Regions from separate parts of the Paramicrobacterium fandaimingii genome, predicted to be linked through region 3. Evidence: predicted binding sites of a transcription regulator. Region 3 holds the regulator's gene; each other region holds the start of a gene.

Region 1 (7,335 bases), 150 kb from region 3:
GCGCGCTGCGGTTGGTGCCGATGGGTGCGAGGCTCCGCGGCTCGCAAGGCGACGGGCTTCCATCTCTCGTCGTGCGCGACGAGTAGCGGGTGCGTTCGGGGTGCCTTCTGAGGCGTCATGCCTCGTCTCGAACGAATCAGTCACCAGTACATCCTCCACACATGACACCGTGAATCGCTGGGTGCGAAAATCAGGGAATTCACCCCGCGTGTGCGACTCGACCGAGTGGGGGTCACCGGCCGGTAGTCATGCGAACTCATCCGAGGATACGGGAACATAACGATTTGTGCACGTCCCGTGGCGCGTTTGGTGAAAATTTTCAGGATGGCTCGGTGACGAAGTCGATCAGCTGCTCGACGCGGCCGAGCAGCTGCGGTTCCAGATCCGTGTAGCTCGACACCCGCCCAAGTATGCGCTTCCACGCCCGCGCGATGTCGGCCTGATCGGCGTGAGGCCAGCCGAACGCCTCGCAGATTCCGTGTTTCCATTCCATGCTGCGAGGAATCGTCGGCCAGGCCGAGATGCCCAGCTTCTCCGGCAGCACAGACTGCCAGATATCGATGTAGGGATGCCCGACGATCAGCACGTGGGCGCCGTGCGCCGACCGGGCGACCGTGTCGGCAATGCGGCTCTCTTTCGAGCCGGGAACAAGATGGTCGACGAGCACGCCGATGCGAGCGGTCCGCGTCGGGGCGGCCTCTCGAATAATCGCGTCGAGGTCGTCGATTCCCCCGAGATACTCCACGACAACGCCCTCCGATCTGAGATCATCGCCCCAGACTTTTTCGACGAGCTCCGCGTCGTGGCGCCCCTCGACGAAAATTCGGCTCTGCCGCGCCACCCGGGCCCTCTGGTCTGCAGCAGCGAACGAACCGGAGGCCGTGCGCGTCGGGCCTTTCGCCTGTGCCTTCGCCTTGACGAGCTCGACCGGCCTGCCGTCGATCATGAATCCTCTCCCGAGAGGAAAGGCTCTCACCGCGCCCGAAAAGTCCTCGAGCTCGACGGTCTGCCCCTCGACGCCGACGACCGCTCCGCACCAGCCGCTCCCCGCATCTTCGACGACGAGGCCCTTCTCAGCTTCGACCGCCGTGTGTATCGGCTTGCCGCGGTTCTTCCAATCGCCGGCGAGTACATCTGTTCCATACCGATCATGCGTCACCTGAGGAACCCTAACCGCAATACCTCGGCAGAGCTCGGTGCCACCCCGATCAGGCAGCCAGTTGCCTGAGAGCCTCGCGTTCGAGCCCGTCCAGCAGACGCTCGAGCTGGTCGGTTGGGGCCATGGGAGCCTCCGGATGCCACTGGACGCCTGTGATCGGCAGAATGTCGTGCTCGACAGCCTCAATGTGACCGTCGTGCGACCACCCAACGGCACGCAGTCCGGGGCCGGGGCGATCGATCACCTGATGATGCCCTGATTGAACGGTGATGTGCTCGCCCAACCGCAGTGCGAGAGTGCTCGAACGTTCGAGCGAGACAGGATGCTCCACGAGGGTGTACTCGACCGGAAGATCGGTCAGTCTGTGACCGGACTCCTCCATGTGCTGAACGAGGGTTCCCCCGAACGCCACATTGATCACCTGGTGACCACGGCAAATGCCGAGAAGCGGGGTAGCGCGCAACGCCGCCCTGCGCACGAGTGCGAGCTCGGCGGCATCCGCTGTTCGGTAATGGTGACCTTCGCCCTCGTACCCCGGCTGACCGCCATAGAACTCGGGAGCGAGGTCTTCCCCGCCCATGATCACGATCGCGTCGGCCGACTCGGTGGCATCGAGCAGGCCGTCTGTGCCGAGGCGTTCGGCGGTGAGCAGTCGCGCATCCCATCCGAGAATCGACGCGTCGGAGACGGTGCGCCGCGTCATGCCCCGCGTATACGCGTCGTATTCGGGAGCGTGCGGACGGGCGTCAGTCACCTCGACGATGGCGAGCTGCAGCATCCGATCACTGTGAGTCACCGACTTCCCCTCTCTTGTGTTTCGCTCAATTCTCTCGCGGGTGCACACGCGCTGCCACCGTGGCCGTCACAGACAGACACATGGTGCGGCAGATTTGCAGGAAAAAGAAACTTTACGGCCCGTAGACTCAGACGCACCGAACCGGCGGCCGCTCGGCCGACTGCGACGAGAGGGAGTACATGAGCAAGCAGACCATCTTCGGGCGCATCGCACAGTTGGCCCGCGCGAACATCAACTCGATTATCGATTCGGCGGAAGACCCGCAGAAGATGCTCGACCAGATGGTTCGCGACTACACGAACAACATCGCCGAGGCGGAGAGCGCTATTGCCGAGACGATCGGCAACCTGCGGATGCTTGAGCAAGACCATAAGGAAGACGTCGATGCCGCGCGCGACTGGGGAACAAAGGCGCTTGCCGCGAGCAAGCGTGCCGACCAGATGCGTGGGTCGGGTGACACAGCGGGCGCTGACAAGTTCGACAACCTCGCAAAGGTGGCAATTCAGCGTCAGATCGGCTCGGAGGGCGAAGCCAAGGCGGCCGAGCCGCAGATCGCGTCGCAGTCGGATGTCGTCAGCAAGCTCAAAGATGGTCTGAACGGCATGAAGGAGCGCCTCGAGCAGCTCAAGACGAAGCGCAATGAGCTGGTGGCGCGTCAGAAGACGGCGCAGGCGCAGCTCAAGGTGCATGACGCGCTGAAGAGCATCGACATCATGGACCCCACGAGCGAGGTCAGCCGATTCGACGAGAAGATTCGCCGCGAAGAGGCGAAGGTGCTCGGCCACCAAGAGCTCGCGGCCTCGAGCCTCGACGCGCAGTTCGAAGAGCTCGACGACCTCGGCGAACTGACCGAGGTCGAGGCTCGTCTTGCCGCACTGAAGAGCAGTGGAAGCGGTTCGATCGAGTCGTAATCTGGTGCTCAGCAAACGGGCGTCGGGGAATTCCCCGGCGCCCGTTCGCGCTTCGCTGAAAGATGATGGCGCCCGGGCATCCTCGTCGCATAATTGAACAATGACGGCATACATGGTGGTTCCGCAGTGGCAGGGCTCGTCATCGTCGCGTGCAATGCAGCTCATAGACGGTGCCGAGGCGATCAGAGGTGATCTGCCCTCGAGTGCAACCCACGACGTTGCTGTGCCCCAGGGAGCGGGCGACGCCCTCGACACCGGAATCCGCAGGTTCACTTCCCTTGTCACCGTGCGTGAGCGGCTGCGCGAGCAGCTCAGCACCATGCACGACACGGCCGTCTGCATCGGAGGCGGGTGCGGAATCGAAATTGCCGCCATCGATCATGCGATGGAGCGCACGAACGGTGATCTCGCGGTGCTGTGGCTTGACGCACACCCCGATCTGCACACGGCGGAGACTTCCCCGTCTGGCGCTTTCGACGGCATGGCACTCAGATCTGTGCTCGGAGAGGGACACGACGTTCTCGCCGCATCCAATCCCCTCGCGCACAGCAAGGTCGTGCTGGGCGGCATCCGTTCTGTCGACGACGACGAAGCCGCCTATCTCGACGCTTCCGAGCTGCGTGCGCTGAGCACGGACGAAGTTGCCGGTCTCGTCGACGCTCTTGTCGAGACAGGCGCGTCAGAGGTGTACGTGCACATCGACCTCGACGTTCTCGACCCGGCAGACATTGACGGAACGCACTGGGCGGAGCCATTCGGCATTCCGCTCACGCAGCTCATCGATGTGCTGGGTGACGTACGCGGCAGGTTCTCGCTTGCCGGGGCAGGGATCACGGGCTTCGCACCCGCGTCTGCCGCGGCTGCGACGGACGATCTCGCGGCGATCCTGCGCATTCTCGGTGCACTGACAAGACGCTGACTGCGCTCCGGCGACAGCGCGAGTATTCTCGGAGCATGAGCGAGTACGACGTTGTAGTTGTTGGTGCGGGCGCTGTCGGAGAGAATGTCGCCGATTACGCGACGCAGGCGGGCCTCTCGTGTGTGATCGTCGAGAGCGACAAGGTGGGCGGCGAATGTTCGTATCGCGCCTGCATCCCCTCGAAGGCGCTTCTGAGGTCGGGTGACGCGCGCCGTGCTGCTCTCGCTGTCGACGGAGCGGCGCAGGCGGTCACGCGGGGCCTCGATGTCGCGCGAGTTCTGGCTCGTCGCGATGCATTCACGGGCAAGGGCGACGACGCGGGCCAGGTGTCATGGCTCGAAGGCGCGGGCGTCGACCTCGTGCGCGGACAAGCGCGGCTTGTGGCCGAGCGCACCGTCGAGGTGGAGCGCCCCGAGGGTACGCAGACGCTGACGGCACGCGTTGCTGTCGCGGTGTGCACGGGTTCGGAGCCCACGGTGCCGCCGATTCCCGGAATTGACGAGATCGACGTCTGGACAAGTCGCGAAGCGACGATCGCCGAAGACATACCGGCATCCCTCGTGGTTGTCGGCGGTGGAGTCGTCGCTGCCGAGCTGGCGACAGCGTTTGCGTCGCTCGGCTCGACCGTCACCGTCGTCGCGCGAAGTGGTCTGCTGAGCGGGCATGAGCCGATCGCGGGCGAAGCCGTTACGAAGAGATTCCGTGCCGACGGAATCGACGTGCTCGTCGCCGACGTTGATTCTGTTTCTGCCGCGGGCGACGGCGCGCAGGTGCGGCTCTCGACAGGGCAGACGGTGAACGCTGATCGGGTGCTGGTCGCAACGGGCCGCACTCCGCGAACCAGCGATGTCGGCATCGACACTGTCGGCCTCACACCCGGAGAGTGGGTCGACGTCGATGAGACGATGCTCGTGCGCGGGGTGCCTGGCGAATGGCTGTATGCGGTCGGTGACCTCAATCACCGCTCTCTGCTGACGCACCAGGGAAAATACCAAGCACGCGCAGCGGCTGCGGCCATCGCCGCGCGGGCGGCGGGTGATGTTCCCGACACGCACCCCTGGGCCGACGCCACGGCAACGGCCGATCACGACGCGGTTCCGTCCGTTGTCTTCAGCAGCCCGCAGGTGGCTATGGTCGGTATGACTGAGACGGCCGCGATGGATGCCGGGCGACCCGTGAGAACGATTGACATCGCGCTCGGGTCCGTCGCCGGCGGTGCTCTGCACGCGGATGGTTATGAGGGAACGTTCCGTGCCGTCGTCGACACGGAGCGAAACGTCGTCATCGGCGTGACTCTCGTGGGTGACGACGTCGCTGAGCTGCTGCACGCGGCGACAATCGCTGTCGTCGGCGAGGTTCCTCTGCACCGGCTCTGGCACGCCGTTCCCGCCTTCCCGACCATGAGCGAAGCATGGCTGCGAATGCTCGAGGCACTGCGAAAGCCAGAGGCACAGTGATTCGCAGCATCCTCACGAATTCTCCCCTCAGTCTTCTCGGCTACGCCTACGGCACGCTCGTGGGGATGGTGTGGGGGTTCATCTGGTCAACGGGCAAGGTAGAACGCCGCGGCGGGCTCTTCATCTTTCGGGGGATGCCGCGCTGGACGTTCGGTCGGGGCGGCGCCTGCGTCGGGGCCTGCTATCTCACCCGCACGAACGTGAGCTCTGACGTACTCGAGCACGAAGCCGTGCATCAGCAGCAGTGGCGAACCTACGGGCTTCTCTTCCCCGTGCTGTACGCGTTGGAAGGCTTCAATCCACTCACCAACCGATTCGAGATCGAAGCTGGCCTCGAAAAGGGCGGCTACCTCCGCAAACGTCGCAGCACGCGTCGCCGCGGCTGATGTGATTCTGGGTGGTGCCTACGCTGCCTCTCCTCGGCATCGTCCTCGCTCCCCTCTATGCGCTTCTTCGTCCACAGGCAGAAACTTTGGTGAGTTATCCACAATGGGTGGTTGACCGGGTGTTCTGTCGGTGGGAGTGTCGGTGGGTCCTGCGATACTTTGGTCATGCACGAAGCAGTCGCAGCACCCGGTTTCGAACCCAATGAGGGTCCGGATGCTGTCGCTGTGCGTGCCGCGGAGAAGACTCTGGCCGATGCTGCAGAACTGGCCTCGATCGACCCGACATCACTTTCCGCCGATACCCTGTTGACCTATACGGGCCTTCTCAGCAACATCTCCCGCATCATCGAGGGCCAGCAAGTCGGCAACGTGGGCGACATTGCTCGGCGCTCTGACACGGATGCCGGGTTTGATGGTCTCGCTGCCCGGCACGGGGCGAAGAGCCCGACAGCGCTGTTTGAGGTGATCACGGGGGCGAAGAACTCCACAGCGTATCGGTTCGCGACAGTCGCGAAACACACAACACCGAGAGTGTCGGACACCGGGCTGCCTCTCGATCCGGTGTTCGCTCAGACCGCGGACGCGCTCGCCCAAGGCACGATTGGTCTGGATGTTGCCGAGTCGATCACGTCGACGTTGGCACCTGTCCTGCCCCGGGTTTCCCCCGAGCAGATCGACTGGGCCGAGAAAACGCTGATCGGTAATGCGACGGGTGCGTTCGGTGAAGTGCCGTTCACGGCGGATGCTGTGCGGCAGCAGGCCCGCGTGTTTCGTGTTGCCCTTGACCCTGACGGTGTCGAACCCACCACGGAAGAACTTCACGAGGCACGCAAGCTGGTCTTCAAACACCAAGACGACGGAACGATGAAGATCACAGGGGTGCTCTCTCCCGAGCAGGCGGCGCAGGTGACACCAGTGTTTGATGCGTGCATGTCGAAGAGAACCTCGCCGACGTTTATGCATGCTGAAGAGCTCGCCGCGACCAAGCAAGCACCCGAGGAGCGGACAAAGCAGCAGGAGCGTGCCGACGTGTTCACGTCGATCATCGGTGGTGTCGGGAAACAAGACACCACACCGAAACTCCACGGGCGTGGCCCAACAGTGATGATCACGGTGAAGAACGAGGACCTCGACGCCGGTACCGGTGCTGCCTGGTCACCGGGAACACCGGCACCGTTGCCGATGAGCTTTGTGACACAGATGCAATGCGACGGCGACACGAGGAACGTCACCATTGACGAGCATGGTGACGTGCTCAACCTCGGGACCGCGCAACGGTTCTTCACAGCGAAGCAGCGTTTGGCGTTGATCGCCCGCGACGGGAACACCTGTGTTGTCGATGACTGTGACATTCCGGCGTGGCTGTGTGAAGCGCATCACGTGCAACGATGGGAAAACGGCGGCCGAACAGATGTTGCAAATGGCCTGATCGTCTGCTGGTTTCACCACAGATTGCTGGATCGCGGCGAATGGTCCCTCACCCGCGACGAAAACGGCCACCCCAGACTGATCCCACCAGACTGGTACGTGAACCGACGGTATCTAGGACGCCGAGAAGCACCGGGCACCGACCCGCCAGACGATCATCGAGATACCGGGCCGCGCACCTGACGTACGCGGCGGCCCCGACACACCCAACGCACGAGTCAAATCACTCGCAGCGCTACGACGTGTGCGCAAATGGCCGCCTCGTGCTGAGTTTCACGC
Region 2 (7,335 bases), 1.1 Mb from region 3:
GCACAGCGGAGAGCTCGGCATCCTCATGCTCAGGCTCTGGCGGTTCCTTCGCCGCGCGGCGCATGGCGAGCACGGCTTCGATGGCGACCCAGATGCTCGCAACGATGATAATCACATCGAGGGCGAACAAGAGCCAATCGGCGTTGCCGGGTTCCGTGAAGCTGGCGAGCTGTTCGATCGCCGCCCAGAATGACAGCACGAACACCAGCACCAGAGGGATGATCGCCGGGAGTGGGTTGCGCCTCTTTCGAATCAGCATCACCGCGATGATCGACAGAGACAGCGAAGCCATGATCTGGTTTGTCGTGCCGAACAGCGGCCAGATGCGCAGGCCGCCTTCACCCCCGAGCCCCTGCGAGAACGTCAGTCCGAGGCCGACAACGAGAACGACGAGAGTGGCTGGAACCTTGGTGATCTTGAACCTGAAGACATCCCCGATTTCTTGCACAACAAAGCGGAGAAGTCGGATGCCGGTGTCCATCGTTGTCGCAGCGAACAGCACAGCCATGGTGGCCAGCACGGTTGCGCTCAAGGATGCGGGGAGGCCGAGACCGTTTTCCATGAGGGCGCCGCCGCCCTGCACGAAAGCGTCAACGCCGCCTGCTCCGAACGAGCTGTAGATCTCGTCCCAGGCGGCAGCGGACTTGATTCCGCCTATGACCGCAAGGATCGTTCCGAGCGAGAGCAGTCCCTCTCCGACGGCCCCGAAGTAACCGACGAATCGAGAGTCTGTTTCTTTGTCGAGCTGCTTGGAACTCGTGCCAGAGGAGACCATGCCGTGAAACCCGGAAATGGCGCCGCAGGCGATCGTCACGAACAGCAGCGGAACCATGCTCGGTGTTCCCGCAGGGAGATCAGTGTTGATCATCGGAGCCACGATCTCGGGCTTCACTGCTGAGAAAAGCGTGGCAACGAGCACAGCACCGAAGAGGAGGATCAGACCGACGAAGAGCTGTACGCCATTGATGTAGTCGCGCGGCTGCAGAAGCACCCATACCGGCAACAGCGATGCGATACCGCCGTAGACAAAGAGCGCGACGATCCAGAATGTCGCCGGGCTCATGCCGAGTGTTGACTCAGGAAGCACAACAGGCACGCTGTTGCCGAGAACAATCAATGCGTATAGGGCAACCACACCGACAACAGTCACCGGAATCAGCGGCCACCGCAGACGGTAGACCGCCACGCCAACAAGCAGAGCGACGACGATTGCGCCCCAGGTGGGAATGACCGCGGTCGGCGTGCTGATGAGCAGGTTCTTGATCACGACGGCAAATGCCGCGATCACCATGAGCAGCAGCAGGAAGATCACGATGAGGAAGAGGTTCGCACCACGCTTACCGATGTAACGGCCCGAGAGCGCGCCAATCGAGCGGCCCTTGTTTCGCACCGAGGCCCACAGTGTGCCGAAGTCGTGCATTCCCGCGAAGAAGACGGTGCCGAGAGTCACCCAGAGGAAAGCGGGCAGCCAGCCCCAGATGACGGCAATCGCGGGGCCGACGATGGGCGCGGCACCTGCCACTGACGTGAAGTGGTGTCCCCACAGAATGTATTTGTTGGTGGGAACGTAGTCGACGCCGTCGTTAAGCTCGTGGGCTGGCGTCTTGAACTTTTCGTTGAGCTTGTATACCCGCTTTGCAAGGTATTTCGAATAGACCAGGTAGCCGATGACAAACATCGCCAACCCAATGATCATGAGAATAAGGGAACCCATGGAGTTCTCCCCTTTCGCGGCGTGCGCCTCTGCAGCGTGGCGGCGGCCCCGATGCCGTCGCTCCCATCGACGCTATCAGAATCTGTGAATAACCTGTGCAAAATTTCCCGACGGGGGGATGCTGTGGGTCTCGTGGCCGAGGCTACTCTGCGGCGCGAAGCTCGGAGGGGATGCGGTCGGCTCCGACGACGCCGTGCAGGAACTCCGGTTCGATCAACTCACCCCGCTTGAGCACACTGATCTGACCTGTCGGTTCGAGAATGACGCAGGCGACCTCGGAGGATCGTCTGACGCCGGAATGCCGCAGTGTCGAGTACACCTCGTCCGCGATGATGTGTGTGCGTGCAAGGTTGTCTCGAAGAAGCTCGTCGCCGGCCATGAGCACGACGGCGGGGTTGTTCACAAGGCGCGCGGCGCCGCGAATGCGCCTGATCTGCCCCGTGACTGCCTGCAGAATCAGCAGGGTGGCCAGACCGAGAAGGCCAGCGAACAGCGTCGGCGTATCGCCGAGGATCGCACGACCGATGACGGCGCCAAGCGCAATGATCGCCGCGAGGTCGAAACTTGACAGACTCGCGAGGGTTCGCTGCCCGAGGACGCGGACGAGGAGGAGCACTCCGCCGTAGAAAGCAATGCACGAGATGACGACGCGAATCGCATCGTCCCAACCGAGCCCGTATTCGACCCACATGTCGTATCCAGCCACATTCCGCACCTCTCTGTCCGCACAGCAGACCGGCGCGATTATTTCACAATGGAGCCGTCGGGACGATTCCTATCGTTTCGGCTTCACGTCCAGTACAACCTGAAACTCGAGCACGTTCGCCTCTGCGAAGACCGGCTTTCCCTGCTCGCCCTTGTGGGAGGCACGAGCCGACCCATCGCGCCACATTTCAAATGATTCGTCGTCTTCCCAGCGGGTAACGATGAAGTAGCGGTCGTCGCCAGCGACGGGGCGCAGCATCTCGAATCCCAGAAACCCGGGGGAATCGTCGATCGTGCGCGCTCGATTGATGAAGCGGCGCTCGAACTCGGCGCGTGCTTCCTTCGGAACGCTCACTGCGTTGATCTTCACGACAGCCATAGTTCAAGTCTAGATTCGGATGCTGTGGGTCGCCCCCGCGGCATCCGTGAATATTCTTCTGCCCCGCACCGGTTCGATAGTGTTCCCTCACGACGACCCGGGAGCAGGCATGGCCGATCAAGGCGACATCGACGAGCGCATTCGCACGTACTACAGGGAGCAGTTCGATGAGGGCGCTCGCCTCACAACCCGGTCGTCGCAGGGCGTGCTGGAGCATCGCCGAACGCAAGAGCTCATCGCGGAGCACGTCGAGTCGGGGCGCGTTATCGACATCGGAGGGGCCACGGGCGTTCACGCGTTGCCATTGCTGCAGCGTGGAGTCGAGGTCGAGCTGATCGATCCGGTGGCAGAACAGGTCGGGAAGGCACGAACCGCGGGCATCAGCGCGCGTGTGGGGGACGCCCGCGACTTGCCGTTTGCCGATGATGAGTTCGACGCTGCACTCATGCTCGGCCCGCTGTACCACCTCGCGGCTGACGATGACCGAGTGCGTGCGCTTCGCGAGGCCTCGCGCGTGACGCGGTCGGGCGGCATTGTCTTCGCTGCGGCGCTTTCCCGAGAAGTCGCGTTTCAGGCAGCGACGCTTACGCGTGAGCCGCACTTGACGTCGGAGCTCACGAACCTGTTCGAGAACGGCGCACCGATCGCCGGCGGTCGATTTCCGGCGGGCCACTTCCACACGGCGGACGAATTGGCGGCCGAGGTGACGGCGTCCGGGCTTGATCTGATCGACGTGCACGGTGTCGAGGGCCCCAACGGTCTTTTGCTTGAGAACGTTGATGTCGGGAACGAGCAGTTGACGGATGCCGCTCTCGCGCTCGCCCGGAGGGGCAGCACAATTCCTGGAATCCGCGACTTGAGCATCCATCTGCTGGCCATCGCTCGCGTACCGTAGCGACGCCAGCAATGCGGAGGGTCACCGCGGAGAACGCCCCCTAGGCTGTTTCTTCGTCCACAGGCAGATACTTTGGTGAGTTATCCACAATGGGTGGTTGACCGGGTGTTCTGTCGGTGGGAGTGTCGGTGGGTCCTGCGATACTTTGGTCATGCAGGAAGCAGTCGCGGCACCTGGTTTCGAACCCAATGAGGGTGCGGATGCTGTCGCTGCGCGCACCGCTGATGGCGCTCTGGCGGGTGTGGCTGAGCTTGCGTCGATCGACCCGACGGAACTCTCCGCGAATGCCCTTCTGAACTACGTCGGCGTCCTGGGAAACATCACCCGCCTTGTCGAAGGCCGCCAAGTCACCAATGTGGGCGATATTGCCCGCCGTTCTGACACGGATGCTGGGTTTGATGGTCTTGCTGCCCGTCACGGGGCGAAGAGCCCCACGGCATTGTTTGAGGTGATCACGGGGGCGAAGAACTCCACAGTGTATCGGTTCGCGACAGTCGCCAAACACACAACACCGAGAGTGTCGGATACCGGTTTGCCCCTCGACCCGGTGTTCGCCCAGACGGCGCAGGCGTTGTCGGAGGGCACGATTGGTCTGGATGTTGCCGAGTCGATCACCAGCACGTTGGCACCGATTCTGCCCCGGGTTTCCCCCGAGCAGATCGACTGGGCCGAGAAGACGCTGATTGGTAATGCGACGGGTGCGTTCGGTGAAGTGCCGTTCACGGCCGATGCTGTGCGGCAGCAGGCCCGCGTGTTTCGTGTTGCTCTGGACCCTGACGGTGTCGAACCCACAGCGGAAGAACTCCATGAGGCACGCAAACTGGTCTTCAAACACCAAGACGACGGATCGATGAAGATCACCGGGGTGCTCTCACCGGAACAGGCTGCGCAGGTGACACCGGTGTTTGACGCGTGCATGTCAAAGCGCACGTCGCCGACGTTTATGCATGCTGAGGAGCTCGCCGCGACCAAGCAAGCACCCGAGGAGCGGACAAAGCAGCAGGAACGCGCAGACGTGTTCACGTCGATCATCGCCGGTGTGGGGAAGATGACCTCCACACCGAAACTGCACGGCCGTGGCCCAACAGTGATGGTGACGGTGAAGAACGAGGACCTCGACGCCGGTACCGGTGCAGCCTGGTCACCGGGAACACCAGCACCATTACCCATGTCGTTCGTGACACAGATGCAGTGCGATGGCGACACCCGCCAGGTGCACATCGACGAACACGGCGACGTGCTCAACCTCGGGACCGCGCAACGGTTCTTCACCGCGAAGCAGCGTTTGGCGTTGATCGCCCGCGATGGGAACACCTGCGCGGCTGCCGACTGTGACATTCCGGCGTGGCTGTGTGAAGCGCATCACGTGCAAAGATGGGAAAACGGCGGCCGAACAGATGTTGCAAATGGCCTGATCGTCTGCTGGTTTCACCACAGACTCCTCGACCACGGCGAATGGTCCCTCACCCGCGACAAAAACGGCCACCCCAGACTGACCCCACCAGACTGGTACGTGAATCGACGGTATCTAGGACAACGACGCCGCATCACAGACAACGAAGACGACGACCGTGACCCTCCAGACGACCGGCGAGATACCGGGCCGCGCACCTGACGTACGCGGCGGCCCCGGAACACCATACGCACGAGTCAAATCACTCGCAGCGCTATGAGGTGTGCTCTGGTACCGCGGAATTCAGAATTTTTGATCACGTATAGCAACGAGATTCCGCGATCAGGGCTGTGGAGTGCGACCGTGCTCCTCCGTTGCTATTTGGCGTCGGTGACGACGACCGTCTGACGGATAAAGCTGTTGTCAACGGCGGTATCGAGCACGAACTCAGCAACATTCGCGCGAGATGTCGAGGGGAAGAGTGGCAACTTCGTGACCTTCTCCAGCATGACCGTGGTGCGCTGAGTAGTGTCGCTGGCATTCAACGATCCCGGGTATGCGAGAGTCCATTTCGCGTCACTGTCCGATAACAGCACCTCCGATGCTGCATTGTTTGCGTAGGTCTTTCGGAGCATGGTGCGGAATATCGGGCGGTCGATGCGATCACGGTGCTGACAGTGACGTCGCCGACGACGATCTGGGTGCCCCGAGTTGCCAGCCGCGTTGGCGCTATTAGTCATTCTGAGGCAGATATCTTCTTGGATTTATACACGCGGCCGTCGGGTAAGTTTCGGAAGCCGCGAATCCAATCAATTACCGCCGCTGGATAGAGGGGCACTTCTGTGTCGGCATCGTCGAATGGCCGCCACACGACAGGTGCAACCGAACCGTCAGACTCAGTCAAGGTGCCACCGTCGTCAGAGGGCGATGGTTCCAGACGGCCAGAGTACAAAGCGACGATCTCATGGCCGAGCTCCCCGTTGTAGTGAAAGATGTTCTCGAGCATGCCGAGGTGAGTGAGGTCAAGAATGCGGGCTCCGAGTTCCTCCTCGACCTCACGGATGATCGCCTCCCTGTGCGTCTCTCCGAGTTCGACGCTGCCCCCGACCAGTCGGTGAAAACCCCGTGGGCTTTCGCTCGTCGGCGCATTGACGCTGACAAGATGGCGAGAGTCGTCGACATGCGGTGCGATCAGCATGGCTTTGACGCGAATGTAGGAGCGATCAACGGGCATGGATCTCATTGTTCCGCGCGCGGCCCGAACCCGCCATCTGAAATTCATGAGTTGGAAACTGCGAGCCGCTCAGCGGTGGCCGGAGCGTATTCGGGGATAGAGCCAAAACAGAGCGATCGTTCCGACGACTGCGCGCACAGCGGCAAAGATGAGCGCCCACCAGCCAACGGGATTATCACCGATGAGCAGCGCGACCCCGATGATGACGAGAACGACGTCGGCGGCATACGGAACTCTCAGCCAGAACAGCAGCCGTGCTTCTGGCGAACGAGCAGCATCTGCGTCGCCCGCAGGCTCCTTGTCGCTCATGCGTCCCGCGCCGGCTCAGCGCCCGTCACGAGTCACCGCCAACCGAGCCCTGGCGCCACGAACTTCACGACGCTCTCGAGCAGCGTCGCGTTGTATTCGACCCCGAGCTGGTTCGGCACCGTGAGAAGAAGCGTGTCTGCCTCCGCAATGGCGGAGTCTTCTGCGAGCTCGGCCACGAGAACATCGGGCTCGCCGATATAGCTTTTGCCGAAGCGCGCCAAGCCACCGTCAAGGTGTCCGACCTGATCGGCACTCTCTGCCTGCGCCCGCAGCCCGAAATAGCGACGATCGTCGTCAGTGACAAGCGGCATGATGCTGCGGCTCACCGACACCCGCGGTTCGCCGTCGTGACCAGCATCCGCCCATGCCTGTCGGTACAGGCGAATCTGCTCAGCCTGAAGCTCATGGAAGGGAACTCCCGTGTCTTCGGTGAGGAGAGTCGAGCTCATGAGGTTCATGCCCTGGGTGCCCGTCCACTCTGCTGTGGCCCGCGAACCGGAGCCCCACCAGATGCGCTTCTCGAGCCCGGGAGATCGCGGCTCGATCGCAAGTGCACCCATATGTCCCGCCATCTGGGGATTGGCCTTCGCGACTCCAGAGCCAATGATTGCCGCTCGGAACACCTCGGTCTTCTGGCGCGCGAAGTCTGCGTCTGTCGTGTCTGCAGGTGTGACGTAGCCGAATGCCTCGAAGCCGCGATCGGCGT
Region 3 (7,335 bases):
CAGAACGTCAACTCCTACGGTGTCGAGTTCGGTGACCGGCAGGCGTTCAGCAAGCTGCTGAGGGCAGCGGGCGAGATCGAAGGCCTTGAGCGTATTCGCTTCACGAGCCCTCATCCCGCCGCGTTCACCGATGACGTGATCGACGCGATGGCAGAAACCTCGAATGTGATGCCGCAGCTTCATATGCCGCTCCAATCAGGCTCTGACCGCATTCTGAAGTCAATGCGTCGCTCCTACCGGAGCAAGAAGTTTCTCGGCATCCTCGAGCGCGTTCGAGAGAGAATCCCGCACGCGGCGATCTCGACAGACATCATCGTCGGATTCCCCGGCGAGACGGAAGAAGATTTTGTCGACACACTGCGCGTCGTCGAGGAATCGCGCTTCGCCACAGCTTTCACCTTCCAGTACTCGGTACGTCCGGGAACACCGGCAGCCACGATGGACGATCAGGTGCCCAAGGCTGTCGTCCAAGAGCGTTACGAGCGCCTCCTTGCTCTGCAAGAGCGCATCAGCCTCGAAGAGAACCGATCCGTGATCGGAACCGAGGTGGAATTGCTTGTTGCCGTTGGCGAGGGCAAGAAAGATGCCGCGACGCATCGTCTCACCGGTCGCGCCCGCGACTCCCGTCTCGTGCATTTCCGCGTGCCAGAGGGCAGCGACCTTCCGCGCCCCGGTGACATGGTGACGGTTACCGTGACGGACGCCGCACCGTTTCACCTGCTCGCTGACTCGACAGACAATGCGCCATTAAGCATTCGGCGCACGCGGGCTGGCGACGCGTGGGACCGCGACCAGGCGGAATCGTGCGGTGTTCCAGCTGCGGGGGGCCAGCCAGCCGGATCGGTATCGCTTGGCATGCCGTCGCTGCGCGCAGCAACCACGCCGATCTACGATCCAACGGGCGGTGAGCGCTGAACGCACCGCCGCTCATCGTCATCGTCGGCGCGACCGGAACGGGCAAGTCCGAACTGTCCCTTGACGTGGCAGAGACGCTCGCACACCGTGGGCAGCCCGCTGAGGTCGTCAACGCCGACGCCATGCAGCTGTACCGGGGAATGAACATCGGAACGGCCAAGGTGCCGTTGGGCGAGCGCCGCGGCGTGCCCCATCACATGCTCGACGTGCTCGATGTCACCGAAGACGCATCGGTTGCCGCGTACCAGCGAGACACACGCAGCATCATCGTGCGGCTGAGAGACCGCGGCGTCGTTCCGATTCTCGTTGGCGGTTCAGGACTGTACGTCTCCAGTGTGATCTACCCGTTCGAATTTCCGGGAACGGATGCGCGCATTCGGGCCCGCCTCGAGCTCGAGCTCGATGAGAAGGGCGTTGGGGCCCTTGCCCGACGCCTTTTCGCACTCGATGAGGAGGTGGCACAGCGAGTCGGCTCGACGAACGCTCGCCGCATTGTTCGTGCTCTTGAAGTCGCGGAGCTCACAGGAGACCCGTCGCGCGGCATGCTCCCGGCAGACCCGCTACCCGTGTATCCGTCTCTTCTGCTCGGCCTGGACGCGCCCCGAGACGTTCTCGTCCCGCGATTGAACTCTCGGGTGACGCGAATGTGGCATAACGGGCTCGTTGACGAAGTTCGCAGCCTGCTGCAGAACGGACTTGAACGCTCGACAACGGCGGGCCGCGCGATCGGCTACGCGCAGGCGGCAGCTCAGATCGCCGGAGAGCTGAGCGCAGACGAAGCCATCGACCGAACCCAGCAACTGACCCGCCGGTACGCGCGCCGCCAGGTCAGCTGGTTCAAGAGATACGAGCATATGATGTGGCTCGATGCCGAATCTGCGTCGCTGAGTGACGAAGCTGCCCGCGCTTTCGATGACCACGTGGCCGCCCTCTAGACTTGGCATATGGCGACGACCCTCCAGTTCACCAAAGGCCACGGCACAGGCAACGACTTCATTCTCTATTCGGACCCCGCGGGAGAGTACCCGCTCGCTCCCGAGCAGATTCGTGCACTCTGCGACCGGCACACGGGCATCGGTGCCGATGGTGTCATCAGAGCCGTACGTTCCGTGGCAATTCCGGACGGCGAGGCGGCGATCGCTGAAGATTCCAGTGCGGAATGGTTTATGGATTATTTCAATGCAGACGGAACCGCTGCGGAGATGTGCGGAAACGGCATCCGCGTATTCGCCCGCTATCTGATCGCGAACGGGCTGCTGACGCTCGATACCGGTGAAACTGTTGCCATCGGGACTCGTGCCGGCGTGCGTGACGTGCAGCGCTCGGCCGATGGCTTTCACGTTGATCTCGGCCGGTGGGTGCTTGAAGAGAGTGAGCCTCTCGTTCGTGTCAAGCAGCTGAAGGTCGCTCGCCCTGGGCAAGGCATCAATGTCGGCAACCCCCATATCATCGTTGCCCTTGCCGACCTCGACGAGCTGGCGGACGCCGACCTCACCTACGTTCCCCAGGTGGAGCCAGCGCCCGAACACGGAGCGAACATCGAACTTGTCGTTCCGCGCGACCCCCTGGTCAAGGACGGCATCGGGCGCATCAGCATGCGTGTGCACGAGCGGGGAGTCGGCGAGACGCTGTCGTGCGGAACCGGCGTCGCGGCGTCTGCGCTTGCAACACGACACTGGGCCGGCTCGAAAGCCCCGCACAACTGGCGCGTCGATGTTCCAGGGGGGACGCTCGGCGTGCGCATGTTTGCCGCGGAAGACGGTGAGCACGTCGGACTTTCCGGCCCAGCGGAGCTTGTCTATACGGGAACGATCGACCTGGCCTGAGTCGCTTACTGCACGACGTCGATCGGCTCGGTTGAGCCCGTGTGCCGACGCGTACGCAGCACGCGATAGCCCTTGCTCGACGTGGTACGGGACACGCTGAACTCGTCGGTCAGCTCGTCGTGAAGCCAACGCTGCAAACTGTCAGAACCCAGGTTTCTCTGCACAACGAAGTACCCGTCCGAGCCCGGCAGGAGACGCGGTATCCAGTGCTGCAGCATGCCGTGGAGCTCATTCTTTCCCACGCGAATCGGCGGGTTCGACCAAATTGCGCGAAACCGTATCGCCTCAGGGACGTCCTGGGGCAGCACAGCACGCACCCCATCAAGGCCAAGCGTCTTCGCATTGCTCCGAAGCCGGTCAAGTGCCCGTTCATTGACGTCTACCCCCCACACGGTGGCGTCAGGAGAGAGCAGGCCAAGGCTGAGCGCGATGGGCCCCCAACCGCACCCGAGATCAAGCAGATGACCGCCCTCTGGCGGAGGAGGAGTGCTGCTCAGAAGAACTCGAGTTCCCAGATCAATACGGTCGGGACTGAAGATTCCGTTCGCCGAAGTGAGACTGTGCTGCGCACCCGCCAAATCGACGGTGATGCTCTTGATGGTGAGCTCGCTCCTGGGAGCGCCCGAGAAATAGTGATCGCCGGTCATAGTTAGGTACGTTATCTCAGGCTTCCGACACTAGGCTTAAGGGAAATGGCTGATATGGGCAAGAACAACACCGACGACGACGCTCTCGACCGCATCATCGCGAGTGGGGACGCACGTGCTTTCTCGGTGTTCGGCCGAGCTCAGGCCCTTCATCAAGATGGGTCCGACTCGAACGCAGACGGTGACCAGCTCGATCGCGAGGAGCGGCGTGCGCTTCGCCGCGTCGCGGGGCTCTCGACCGAGCTCGACGACGTCACCGAGGTCGAGTACCGCCAGCTGAGGCTGGAAAACGTCGTGCTGATCGGCGTATATCCCCAGGGATCCGCCGACGACGCCGAAAACTCTCTTCGCGAGCTCTCGGCTCTGTCAGAGACAGCGGGTGCCGTTGTGCTCGATGGTCTGCTGCAACGACGTCCGCACCCGGATCCGAGCACCTACCTCGGGCGTGGAAAAGCCGAAGAGCTGCGCGACATCGTGCGCTCGCTGAACGCCGACACGGTGATCGCCGACACAGAGCTTGCTCCAAGCCAGCGACGAGCGCTCGAAGACGTCGTCAAGGTGAAGGTGATCGACCGGACGGCAGTCATCCTCGACATCTTCAGCCAGCACGCGCAGAGCCGTGAAGGCAAAGCACAGGTGGAGCTCGCGCAATTGGAGTACCTGCTTCCTCGACTGCGAGGCTGGGGCGAGTCGATGAGCCGTCAGGCTGGTGGTCAGGTCGGAGGTGCCGGTGCGGGAATGGGCTCGCGTGGACCGGGCGAGACGAAGATCGAGCTTGACCGGCGCCGCATCCACACACGCATGGCGAGACTCCGCAAGCAAATCAAGGGCTTCGGGCCAGCACGTGAAGCAAAGCGTGCAAACAGATCACGATTCGCCGTGCCGTCTGTCGCCATTGTCGGGTACACGAACGCCGGAAAGTCGAGCCTTCTCAACAGGGTGACTCAGGCGGGCGTGCTGGTGGAGAACGCGCTCTTTGCCACGTTGGACTCCACGACGAGGCGCACACGTACCGACGACGGTCGAGAATTTACCTTCTCCGACACTGTCGGCTTTGTTCGAAATCTGCCGCACCAGCTCGTCGAGGCTTTCCGCTCGACTCTCGAAGAGGTGTCGTACGCGGACGTGATCGTGCACGTCGTCGATGCAGCGCACCCCGACCCCGCATCTCAGATCACCACGGTCCACGACGTGATCGGGGACGTCGGCGCGCGCGATATCCCCGAGATCATCGTCTTCAACAAAACAGATCTGATCAATGACGACCAGCGACTTCTGCTCAGGGGCCTCGCGCCGAACGCCGTATTCGCCTCTGCCCGAACCGGCGCTGGGGTAGACGAGCTGCTCGAGACGATCGAGCGGATGCTTCCCCACCCTCCCGTCGAAGTGGCTCTGCTCGTTCCCTACGACCGTGGGGACGTCATTTCGATGCTTCACCGTCGCGGTGAAGTGACGAAAATTGACTATCGGGAAGACGGCACGTACCTCGAGGCGGCGGTTTCCGACGAAATCGCCGCGCAAGTCACGGAATTCGCCGAAGCGCGCTAATCCTCAGACCGAGCGCAGAACGGCGACGACCTTGCCGAGAATGTCCGCGTGGTCGCCGAGAATGGGCTCATAGGCACTGTTGCGGGGGAGCAGCCACGTGTGGCCGTCTCGCTGGCGGAAGACTTTGACTGTTGCCTCCTCGTCGAGCATTGCCGCGACAATGTCGCCATTCTCTGCGGTGGCCTGCTGGCGCACGACAACCCAATCTCCGTCGCAGATAGCGGCGTCGATCATCGACTCGCCCTTGACATGGAGCATGAACAGTTCGCCTTTGCCGACGAGTTGGCGGGGGAGGGGAAAAACCTCCTCGACCTGCTGTTCAGCAGTGATGGGGACGCCAGCGGCGATATTTCCGACGAGGGGAACCATGGTGGCGTCTCCGACGGGTCTTGACGTCTCACCGATGTCGGCGGTCTGAGGAAGGTCGATGAGCACCTCAAGGGCGCGCGGGCGGTTCGGGTCCCGACGCAGGTAACCACTCAGCTCAAGCTGGTTCAGTTGGTGGGTGACACTCGAGAGAGAGGCAAGGCCAACCGCATCGCCGATCTCGCGCATGCTCGGCGGATAGCCATTCTGCGAAACAGTCCGCTGGATGAACTCGAGAATCGCCCTCTGCTTATCGCTCAGATTCTTGCGGCGACGGGTGCGTGTCTTCTTCGTCGGATCCTGTGCCATCGCTCTGCTCCTGTCTCCTCACGAGCCCCGATGTCGGTGGCTCGTGGTGATGTGTTCCCTGTGTTCGAAACTGTATCCGCTTCGGCGGGTCGAGGCAAACATCTATTCGAGTGTGTCGCGGAATTTCTTCGGCGACAACCGAAAAAGATGGTTGACAGTTCGAACAGTCGAAGATAGGTTCGGAACACAGGTTCGTTTCGGCCCTCACCGGCCTGAGGGCCGAAACGAACTCGTCAACGAAGGAGCAGAACGATGACATCCCCGCAGACCAATGCAGCACCCCGGCTTCGTCTCACCGCCCGCGGCCGCGCCGTTCTTACGGGAATCGCTGCTATTCCCTTTGTGTTCGGCATCGCCTTTGGCGCTGTACACGCGAATTCCGCCGTGGCATCCGACTCGTCATCGTCGGCGACCTTCGAATACGTGACCGTCTCCGCCGGTGAATCGCTGTGGATGCTGGCAGAGCGCATCGCGCCTGATCACGACCCCCGCGACGTGGTTGCGGAGATCGTCGACCTCAATCGACTTGAGACGTCATCGGTGGCCGCGGGTGAGCGAATCGCGATCCCGTCACGGTACGAGGAAGCTGTTCGGTAAGCCCATACGATGGAGGGGTGACCACATTCGATGATCTTCCTCTTCGCGACGGCCTTCGCGGCCGCTCTCCGTACGGTGCCCCGCAGGCTCCGGTTCCGATTTCGCTGAACGTCAATGAGAACACACATGGCATTCCAGAGGTTGTGGCGCACGATATCGTTGGGGCTGTTGCAGCGTCGATCATCGGGCTGAATCGCTATCCGGACCGCGAGTTCACCGAACTGCGGCAGGACTTCGCGGCGTATCTGGGGCACGGTATGCGGGCAGAGAATATCTGGGCCGCAAACGGCTCGAACGAGGTGCTGCAGCAGATTCTTCTGGCGTTCGGCGGCCCGGGGCGGACTTTTCTTGGGTTCACTCCCACGTATTCGATGTACCCATTGCTTGCCATGGGGACAAACACACGATGGATCGGTCGCGAGAGGGAAAAGGATTTCGAGCTCTCACCCGAGTACATCGCTCGCGTGATCGCGGAGGACGCGCCCGACGTCGTCGTGCTGTGCTCACCGAACAACCCGACGGGCACGCCTCTGACCCTCGACACCATTCGCGCCGCATACGAGGCAGCACCGGGGATCGTCATCGTCGACGAGGCGTATGCCGAGTTCTCTGATCAGGGAACCCCAAGCGCGCTGGAGCTGCTCCAAGGACGGCCTCGCCTTATCGTCTCTCGCACGATGAGCAAGGCATTCGCATTTGCCGGGGCTCGCGTCGGTTACCTCGCCGCTGATCCCGCGATTGCCGATGCTCTGCGCCTTGTTCGACTTCCGTACCACCTGTCGGCGCTGACTCAGGCTGCTGCTCGGGCGGCGTTGCGGCATTCCGATGCCATGCTTGCTGTCGTTGACGACATCCGGGCGCAGCGAGACCGCATGTCGAGCGGGCTCGCCGAACTCGGGTACCGACCGTACAGGTCGGGAAGCAACTTCGTTTTCTTCGGCGGCGTCGACGACACATCGGCGCTGTTCCAACACCTGTTCGAGCGCGGCATCCTCATCAGAGATGTTGGCATCGACGGCCACATGCGCGTTACGGCCGGCACGGAAACCGAGACGTCTGCGTTCCTCGACGCGATGACCGCACTACGATCATGAGTATGACTTCTTCACGCGTCGCACGCATTCAGC
Region 4 (7,335 bases), 1.2 Mb from region 3:
TCAGGCGCAGGAGCACGGCATGAAGAAGGTTGACGTCTTCGTCAAGGGACCGGGCTCCGGTCGCGAGACGGCGATCCGTTCACTTCAGGCCGCTGGCCTTGAGGTCGGCTCGATCAACGACGTCACGCCGCAGGCGCACAACGGATGCCGTCCGCCCAAGCGTCGCCGCGTCTAAGCACTTCACACCCGAGATCGGGCCGGTTCACCCCGGCTCGATTCTCGCCGGTTAACACAACTCAATATCCCGTCAACGCAAGTGTCATATAGCGGACACTTAGCCGAAAGGAATACATAGTGCTTATTGCACAGCGTCCATCGCTCACCGAGGAGAACATCTCGGAGTTCCGCAGCCGTTTCGTCATCGAGCCGCTTGAGCCCGGCTTCGGTTACACCCTCGGCAACTCGCTTCGTCGCACGCTTCTGTCGTCGATTCCCGGAGCCGCTGTCACCAGCGTCCGCATCGATGGCGTGCTTCACGAGTTCAGCACCATTCCTGGTGTGAAGGAAGACGTCACCGAGATCATCCTCAACGTCAAGGGTCTCGTGGTCTCGAGCGAGCACGACGAGCCGATCACCGCATACTTGCGCAAGACCGGCTCCGGTCAGGTCACTGCCGCTGACATCTCGGCGCCGGCCGGTGTCGAGGTGCACAACCCCGAGCTCGTCATCGCCACGCTGAACGAAGAGGCGAAGTTCGAGCTCGAGCTCACCATCGAGCGCGGTCGCGGCTACGTCTCGGCAACGCAGAACCGCAACGAGTTCTCCGAGGCCGGCCAGATTCCGGTCGACTCGATCTACTCGCCCGTTCTCAAGGTCACTTACCGCGTCGAGGCGACGCGTGCTGGTGAGCGCACTGACTTCGACCGTCTCGTCGTTGACGTCGAGACCAAGCAGGCAATCACGCCGCGCGACGCGATCGCTTCCGCCGGAAGCACGCTCGTTGAGCTGTTCGGCCTCGCGAAGGAGCTCAACAACCAGGCAGAGGGAATCGAGCTCGGGGCAGCGCCCGCCGAGACGGTGCTCTCGAGCGAGCTGTCGGTTCCGATCGAAGACCTCGACCTCTCGGTCCGTTCGTACAACTGCCTCAAGCGCGAGGGAATCAACACGGTTTCCGAGCTTGTCGCCCTCAGCGAGACGCAGCTCATGAACATCCGCAACTTCGGTCAGAAGTCGGTGGACGAGGTTCGTGACAAGCTCGTCGAGATGGGGCTGTCGCTCAAGGACTCGGTTCCCGGGTTCGACGGCGCACACTTCTACTCGGGCTACGAAGACGAGAACAACTGACGGTCCGTCGTAAGACAGTCCGAGATCAATCTGGAGAAACACGACAATGCCTAAGCCCACCAAGGGACCCCGCCTCGGAGGCAGCGCAGCGCACCAGCGCCTGATGCTCGCCAACCTTTCGGCGGCCCTGTTCACCCACAAGAGCATCACGACGACGGAGACCAAGGCCAAGCGTCTTCGTCCGTTCGCCGAGCGTCTCGTCACGTTCGCCAAGCGCGGTGACCTGCACTCGCGTCGTCGCGTGCTGTCGACGATCGGTGACAAGAGCGTTGTGCACGAGCTGTTCACGCAGATCGCGCCGCTCGTCGCCGAGCGCGAAGGCGGCTACACCCGCATCACGAAGATCGGCAACCGCAAGGGCGACAACGCTCCGATGGCCGTGATTGAGCTCGTACTCGAGCCCGTCACGCCGAAGGCGAAGCCTGCCAAGAAGGCTGCCGCTGCGAAGGCTGAAGAGCCCGTCGACGAGGCGGCAGACGAGGCAGAGGTCGAGGAGGCTCCTGCAGAGGAGACCGCCGAGGCACCGGCCGACGAGGCCGCTGAGGAGTCGACCGAGGCTGCAGCCGACGAGGCTCCCGCCGAAGACGCAGCTGACGACAAGGCAGAGTCCGAGGACGACGCCAAGTAAGCAGCACTCGCTTTCACGATGCCCTCACAGCCTGTTGGTTGTGGGGGCATCGTGTATTTTGCGCAGTCCCCGGGCACGCTCACCAATTCCCGCGCAATGACGCGGAAGATCACGGTGAAAGATGGTAATTTTCTTCGAGAAAGACTAGAACATAGCTTCGATGATTGGTATGATTGTGTCATGTTTGAACCGAAGGCGTGTGGGGGTCGGGTTGGTCCGATTCCGATGGGTGATGAGGCCCGCGGTGAGGTAGCTTTGCGTCCGTTTTTCATGGTTCATGACTACGTGTATCTCGATGATGAGATGCATGCTCCGATTGTGGAGACGAGTGACACGGCGGCGTTGGCGTTGGAGGAGTTGGAGCGGGAACAGGAGAGGTTGCTGGGTCAGCAGGCGGTGGTGGCCGAGAAGCTTGAGGCGGCCCGGGTGGCGTTCCGCAATCAACGGGACGCGATTCTCGTGCACGGGTCCTCCACGGCGCTGGAGGATGATGAGGCTTTGCGTCGGGCGTTCAGTGCGGAGGTGGCGACGCGTTTGCATGTGACGGATCGCACGGCGTCGAACATGGTTGAAGAGGCGAAGACTGTGATCAATGATCTTCCCGAGTTGGCGGATGCGTGGCGTGTGGGTTGGGTGTCGCAGCAGCACGTTCGTGCTGCCGCTCATCAGGCGTGGGATGTTCCGAAAGAGGCCCGGCTCGCCTTCGATTCCGCGATCACGCCGAAGGCGCGCACGCAGACGTCGACACGGTTTCAGCAGACGGCCCGGAAGCTTCGTGAGAGGCTGCATCCTGAGACGATCCAGGAGCGCACGAAGCAGGCGTTCGCAGAACGTCGCGTTGATGTGTGTGAAGAGAATGACGGGATGGCGAGCATCACCCTGACGCATTCCGCCGATGTGGTCCTCTCCATCGATGCCAGTGCCCGTGCGTTGGCGAAGCGACGCATGGGGGAAACCCCGGGCGAGCAGCGCACGTTGACGCAGTTGCGTGCCGACATCACGGCCGAGGCACTCCTCTCCCAGCTCGGCGCAGAAACGCTGCGCATCGGCACCTTCAACGACGGGGTCGAACACGAAACGGTTGAGCCCGAAACTGACGCTGACGCTGAGCCTGAGGGTGATGAGACCGAGCGTGCCGAGCCTGAAGCGGCGGAGCCCGAGGGTGCACCGTCAGATGAGGCGACAGCGCTGTCGGGTTTGACGGCGGCACAGTTGGCGGCGATGCGTCCCGGTGTGGTGATCACGGTTCCCGCCGAGACACTCTTCGGTAACGGTGACGAACCTGCATCGCTGGGCGGATACGGCCCCATCGATCTCGACTTGGCGAGAGACATCATCTGCCAGGCGTCACGTTTTCACCGGGTGCTGACCAGCCCGGTTGATGGGTCAACGGTTGCGATCGATCCGACCAAGTACCGGTTGAGTGAGCAGGTGAAGCGGCTGATTCGCACGAGAGACGGAACCTGCGGGTTCCCCGGCTGCGATGTTCCCGCCCAACGCTGCGACATCGACCATGTCGTCGCGTGGGCAGACGGCGGACGAAGCACGCCCGAAAACCTCATGAGCCTCTGTCGCCGACACCACACACTGAAACACTCGACACGCTGGCGATCAGAAGCACAACCAGACGGCAGCCTGCTCTGGACATCACCAACCGGTGCCCAACACTCAGTGCAACGAGAATAGTCAAAGCTGTGCATGTCGAACGCTCTCGCCCCTGAATGGGCTAGATCTGCTTAGACTCGGACGATGAGCGCTTCATCGATTGCCGAACTTCTGGACGCCACACGAATGAACGGGCTCACCGCCACCCGCGCTGGCCGGCTCATTGCATCGGCCACAGCTCTGGGCGCCGAGGGCAATTCCTACGTGTCGAGTCTCGTTGAACTTGGCGACACCGGAGCGATGCCGCTGACACGTGGTGAAACGTCAGCATCCTCGCCCGCGATCACCGACGACGGGCACGTTCTCTTTGTCTCGAAGCGCATTGGCGAGGACGGTTCCGAGGCGAAGGATGGCTCGCTGTGGAGCCTGCCGCCGCGCGGCGAAGCACGCCAACTTGCGTCCCGACCCGGGGGCTTCGGCCCGCTGCGCACGGCGGGCGGCGTCGTCGTCGCCCAGCTTGACGTGCACTCGCAGGCGACATCGGAGAAAGAGCACGCAGAACTGACGAAGAAGCGCATCGATGCAAAAGTCTCGGCAACGCTGCACTCCGGTTTTCCTACTCGCTACTGGGACAGTGACCTCGGACCCGCGCGCTCGGTGCTCGCGAAGGCTCAGCTACCCGGCGACCTTGACGAAGCAACCGTGCGTCCGGCCCCCACCTCAGAGACGGAAGGCGAGTCGGCGCGGCAGGTTCTCACGTTCGACTATGCGGAGATGCCCGAGGGGCGCCTGCTCGATTGGGACCTCTCCGACGATGGCGCGTTTGCTCTCGTCGTGATGCAGACAAGCGTTCCGAATATTCTCGAGTCTGAAAAGCTGTGGCGCGTTGACCTGCGGGGCGGTGAGCCGACTCTGCTGATCGATGCAGATCCCGCCGATCTCGAAAGCGTCGAGGGTGGGATCATCTCGCCCGACGGCACGCGCGCCGTGATCGGACGGATGACAAACTGGCGTTCAACGCAGAGCATGGGCGCTCGCCTGCAGGTGCTCAATCTTGAGACAAAGACAGTGACGGAGCTATGGCCCGAGTTCGACTTCTGGGCAGACCCGGTGTGGCTCGACGACGCGACGATCGCCGCGGCGAGCGATGATGCCGGGCGAGGTTCCGTGTGGATCGGCAGCCTTGACGACGCCAAGCCAAAGCGGCTTGCCGGCGGACTAGAGCAGAACCTCGTGTTCAGCAGCCTCGCCGTGCAGGGGAGCAGGCTCGTTGCCTCCGCATCGGGCATTGACGTGGCACCGCATCCGGTCGCCATCGACCCGGCATCCGGAGTCGTCACGGCTCTGCCGAACCCGGCAACCGTGCTCGAGGCACCAGGCACACTCCGCGAGGTGACGGCGACCGCTGAAGACGGCGCAACGGTGCGCGCCTGGCTGCGCCTGCCGAGCGGTGACGGGCCGCATCCTCTTGTCGTCTTCGCGCACGGCGGCCCGTGGGGCTCGTGGAACGCGTGGACGTATCGGTGGAACCCGAACCCCTTCGTCGCCGCCGGCTATGCAGTGCTCTTGCCTGACCCGGCGATCTCGACGGGGTACGGCCAGCACATGATCGACCGTGGGCAGCACCAGCTGGGCGGTGCACCGTTTTCAGACATCATGGCGCTCACGGACGCTGCGATTGCACGCGACGACATCAATGCCAGCCGCACGGCGCTCGCCGGCGGGAGCTACGGCGGCTACATGGCGAACTGGGTGGCGGGGCAGACGGGGGAGCGCTTTCGGTGCATCGTGACGCATGCGTCGCTGTGGGACACGGAGGCGATGGGCTCGACGACGGACAACTCGGGGTGGGACGAGCCGATGCGCGCGCAGCACGAGCTGTACTCGCCGCACGCCCACGTTGCCGACATTCGCGTGCCCATGCTCGTGATCCATGGAGACAAGGACTACCGTGTGCCGATCGCCCAGGGGCAGAAACTCTGGTACGACCTGCTGACGAAGTCGGCGACGCCGCTCGACTCCAACGGGCAGACCCAGCACCGTTACCTGTATTTCCCCGACGAGGGGCACTGGATTCTCGGCCGGGGCAACGCGCAGGTCTGGTACGAGACGTTTCTGGCATTTCTCGACACGCACGTGCGCTCGGAGCAGAGCGAACGTCAGGCGACGTTGGGCTGACGCGAACCGTTAAACTAGACGCATGACCGTCACACGCACTGCCCTCCGTGATCGCGTCGCAGCGCCGGAGCTCGCGCTCCCGCAGCATCCTGATATCGCCCGCTGGAGGCCGGCGACGCTCGACGACCTCGACGCGATGATGGTGCTGATGGATGCCGCGGATCACCTCGATCACCCGGCATCGACAACGACGCGCGCCCAGGTGGAGAATGCGCTGAAGTCGTCTGAGCTGATCATGGCCACTGACACGCTCGTCGGCGAGAGCGCCGCGGGCGTGCTGATCGCCGCGGGGGTTGTCGCCGAGGCACAGGCGAAGTCGACGCGGGTTCAGGTGTATCTCGAGGGCACAGTGCACCCGGCATGGCGCGGACGAGGCATCGGGCGCGAGCTGCTTGCCTGGCAGCGCGACAGGGCGCTGCAGCTGCTGGCGCGGTCGCCGCACGCTCTTCCCGGCTGGATCATGGTCGATCAGGAGCACGGCAACATCGCGGGCCAGCACCTCAGCGAGCGCGCGGGTTTCACACTCACACGCTACTTCACCGAGATGGAGCGGAGGCTGTCCGACCCCGTCGAGATCGTCGAGCCGCTTGCCGACGTGCGCATTGTGCCGCTCGACGACGAGCTCGTCGAGTCGTCGCGTCTCGCTCGCAATGACGCATTTCGCGATCACTGGGGCAGTCAGCCCACGACGCAGGAGCGCTGGGAGCACCTGACGTCGTCTCCGGAGTTTCGCAAAGACCTCAGCCGAGTCGCGATCGAGAAGACGGATGCCGGTGAGCCCCGTGTCGTCGCGTTTGCCCTCGTCTCGGTGAACAAGCGCGATTGGGAGGCCGCGGGGTATTCAAAGGCATACATCGAGTACATCGGCGTCGTGCGCGACCATCGCGGTGAGAAGCTCGCCCCGGCGATCATCACTGCCGCGCTGCAGAGCCTGCGCGACGCGGGCATCGAGCGCGCAACCCTCGACGTCGATTCCGAGAGCCCGACGGGGGCCAACACGCTCTACGAGCGCATGGGCTTCGTCGCAGGCGACCGTGGGTATTCGTACGTGCTCGAGGTGTAGCCAGGCGGATGCCGCTCAGCGCACGACCGGCAGGTTATAGCCGTACTGCTCCGTCACGGCGGGCGGCAGATCGGCGAGCACCTGCAGAGAGCGCATGATCGCCTCGGCATAGACGGTTCCGCCCTCGTAGCCGGGGTGGATGTGGTCTGCCGCGAGCAGTTCGTCTGCACGGGGGTCGATGGCGTCGCGCCAGTCGGCGATCACCGACGTGCGGCGGGCCGCGGCGAATGAGTCGAGCTCGGTGTTGACGCCGGCAATCCAGTCGCGCGGCGCGTAGGCGTTGACGAGTATCAGGTGCCGGTCCGCCCCGATGACGTCAACGATCTCGTCGAGAGTCGATTCGTTGACAGGGCCGTTCGTGCCAAGGCCGATGATCACGGTGCTGCGCAGCCGTCCCTGCTGCTCCAGATCTTCCAGAATGCCGGGCGCCGTATACATCGATCGCGAAACCGACGCATCAATGTCGATACCGGGCAGTGAATCTTCGAGCGCTGGTGCCGCGGCTAACATCACGGAGTCTCCGACCGCTGTGATGTTCTCGCCCGTGACTGCCGACTGCGCCGGCTTCGTTGGTTTC

What was found. The regulator LexA, encoded in region 3, represses DNA repair genes until DNA is damaged. The targets are predictions, from matches to a motif close to TCGAACANNTGTTCGA.
Region 1: the regulator LexA is predicted to act here: its motif matches at 5,740-5,755, upstream of HCR84_RS10550 (HNH endonuclease signature motif containing protein).
Region 2: the regulator LexA is predicted to act here: its motif matches at 3,791-3,806, upstream of HCR84_RS15340 (HNH endonuclease signature motif containing protein).
Region 4: the regulator LexA is predicted to act here: its motif matches at 2,058-2,073, upstream of HCR84_RS04060 (HNH endonuclease signature motif containing protein).

What each region holds. Positions count from the first base shown of each region.
Region 1 is NZ_CP061170.1:2,173,620-2,180,954, forward strand. It holds gene HCR84_RS10515 (M23 family metallopeptidase) at 1-144, opposite strand, end outside; gene HCR84_RS10520 (DUF3097 domain-containing protein) at 320-1,159, opposite strand; gene HCR84_RS10525 (gamma-glutamyl-gamma-aminobutyrate hydrolase family protein) at 1,209-1,955, opposite strand; gene HCR84_RS10530 (PspA/IM30 family protein) at 2,135-2,866, shown strand; gene HCR84_RS10535 (arginase family protein) at 2,967-3,785, shown strand; gene HCR84_RS10540 (dihydrolipoyl dehydrogenase family protein) at 3,821-5,242, shown strand; gene HCR84_RS10545 (Fe-S oxidoreductase) at 5,197-5,628, shown strand; gene HCR84_RS10550 (HNH endonuclease signature motif containing protein) at 5,794-7,239, shown strand.
Region 2 is NZ_CP061170.1:3,172,467-3,179,801, reverse strand. It holds gene HCR84_RS15360 (carbon starvation CstA family protein) at 1-1,714, opposite strand, end outside; gene HCR84_RS15355 (DUF421 domain-containing protein) at 1,857-2,420, opposite strand; gene HCR84_RS15350 (antibiotic biosynthesis monooxygenase family protein) at 2,490-2,798, opposite strand; gene HCR84_RS15345 (methyltransferase domain-containing protein) at 2,818-3,693, shown strand; gene HCR84_RS15340 (HNH endonuclease signature motif containing protein) at 3,845-5,308, shown strand; gene HCR84_RS15335 (NAD(P)H-binding protein) at 5,464-5,721, opposite strand; gene HCR84_RS15330 (NUDIX domain-containing protein) at 5,823-6,320, opposite strand; gene HCR84_RS15325 (hypothetical protein) at 6,390-6,629, opposite strand; gene HCR84_RS15320 (LLM class flavin-dependent oxidoreductase) at 6,662-7,335, opposite strand, start outside.
Region 3 is NZ_CP061170.1:2,028,063-2,035,397, reverse strand. It holds gene miaB (tRNA (N6-isopentenyl adenosine(37)-C2)-methylthiotransferase MiaB) at 1-915, shown strand, start outside; gene miaA (tRNA (adenosine(37)-N6)-dimethylallyltransferase MiaA) at 912-1,850, shown strand; gene dapF (diaminopimelate epimerase) at 1,860-2,741, shown strand; gene HCR84_RS09840 (class I SAM-dependent methyltransferase) at 2,747-3,388, opposite strand; gene hflX (GTPase HflX) at 3,434-4,936, shown strand; gene lexA (transcriptional repressor LexA) at 4,940-5,611, opposite strand; gene HCR84_RS09825 (hypothetical protein) at 5,864-6,208, shown strand; gene HCR84_RS09820 (histidinol-phosphate transaminase) at 6,226-7,302, shown strand; gene hisB (imidazoleglycerol-phosphate dehydratase HisB) at 7,305-7,335, shown strand, end outside.
Region 4 is NZ_CP061170.1:836,581-843,915, forward strand. It holds gene rpsK (30S ribosomal protein S11) at 1-175, shown strand, start outside; gene HCR84_RS04050 (DNA-directed RNA polymerase subunit alpha) at 295-1,284, shown strand; gene rplQ (50S ribosomal protein L17) at 1,331-1,912, shown strand; gene HCR84_RS04060 (HNH endonuclease signature motif containing protein) at 2,093-3,598, shown strand; gene HCR84_RS04065 (alpha/beta hydrolase family protein) at 3,662-5,695, shown strand; gene HCR84_RS04070 (GNAT family N-acetyltransferase) at 5,718-6,758, shown strand; gene HCR84_RS04075 (acyltransferase family protein) at 6,774-7,335, opposite strand, start outside.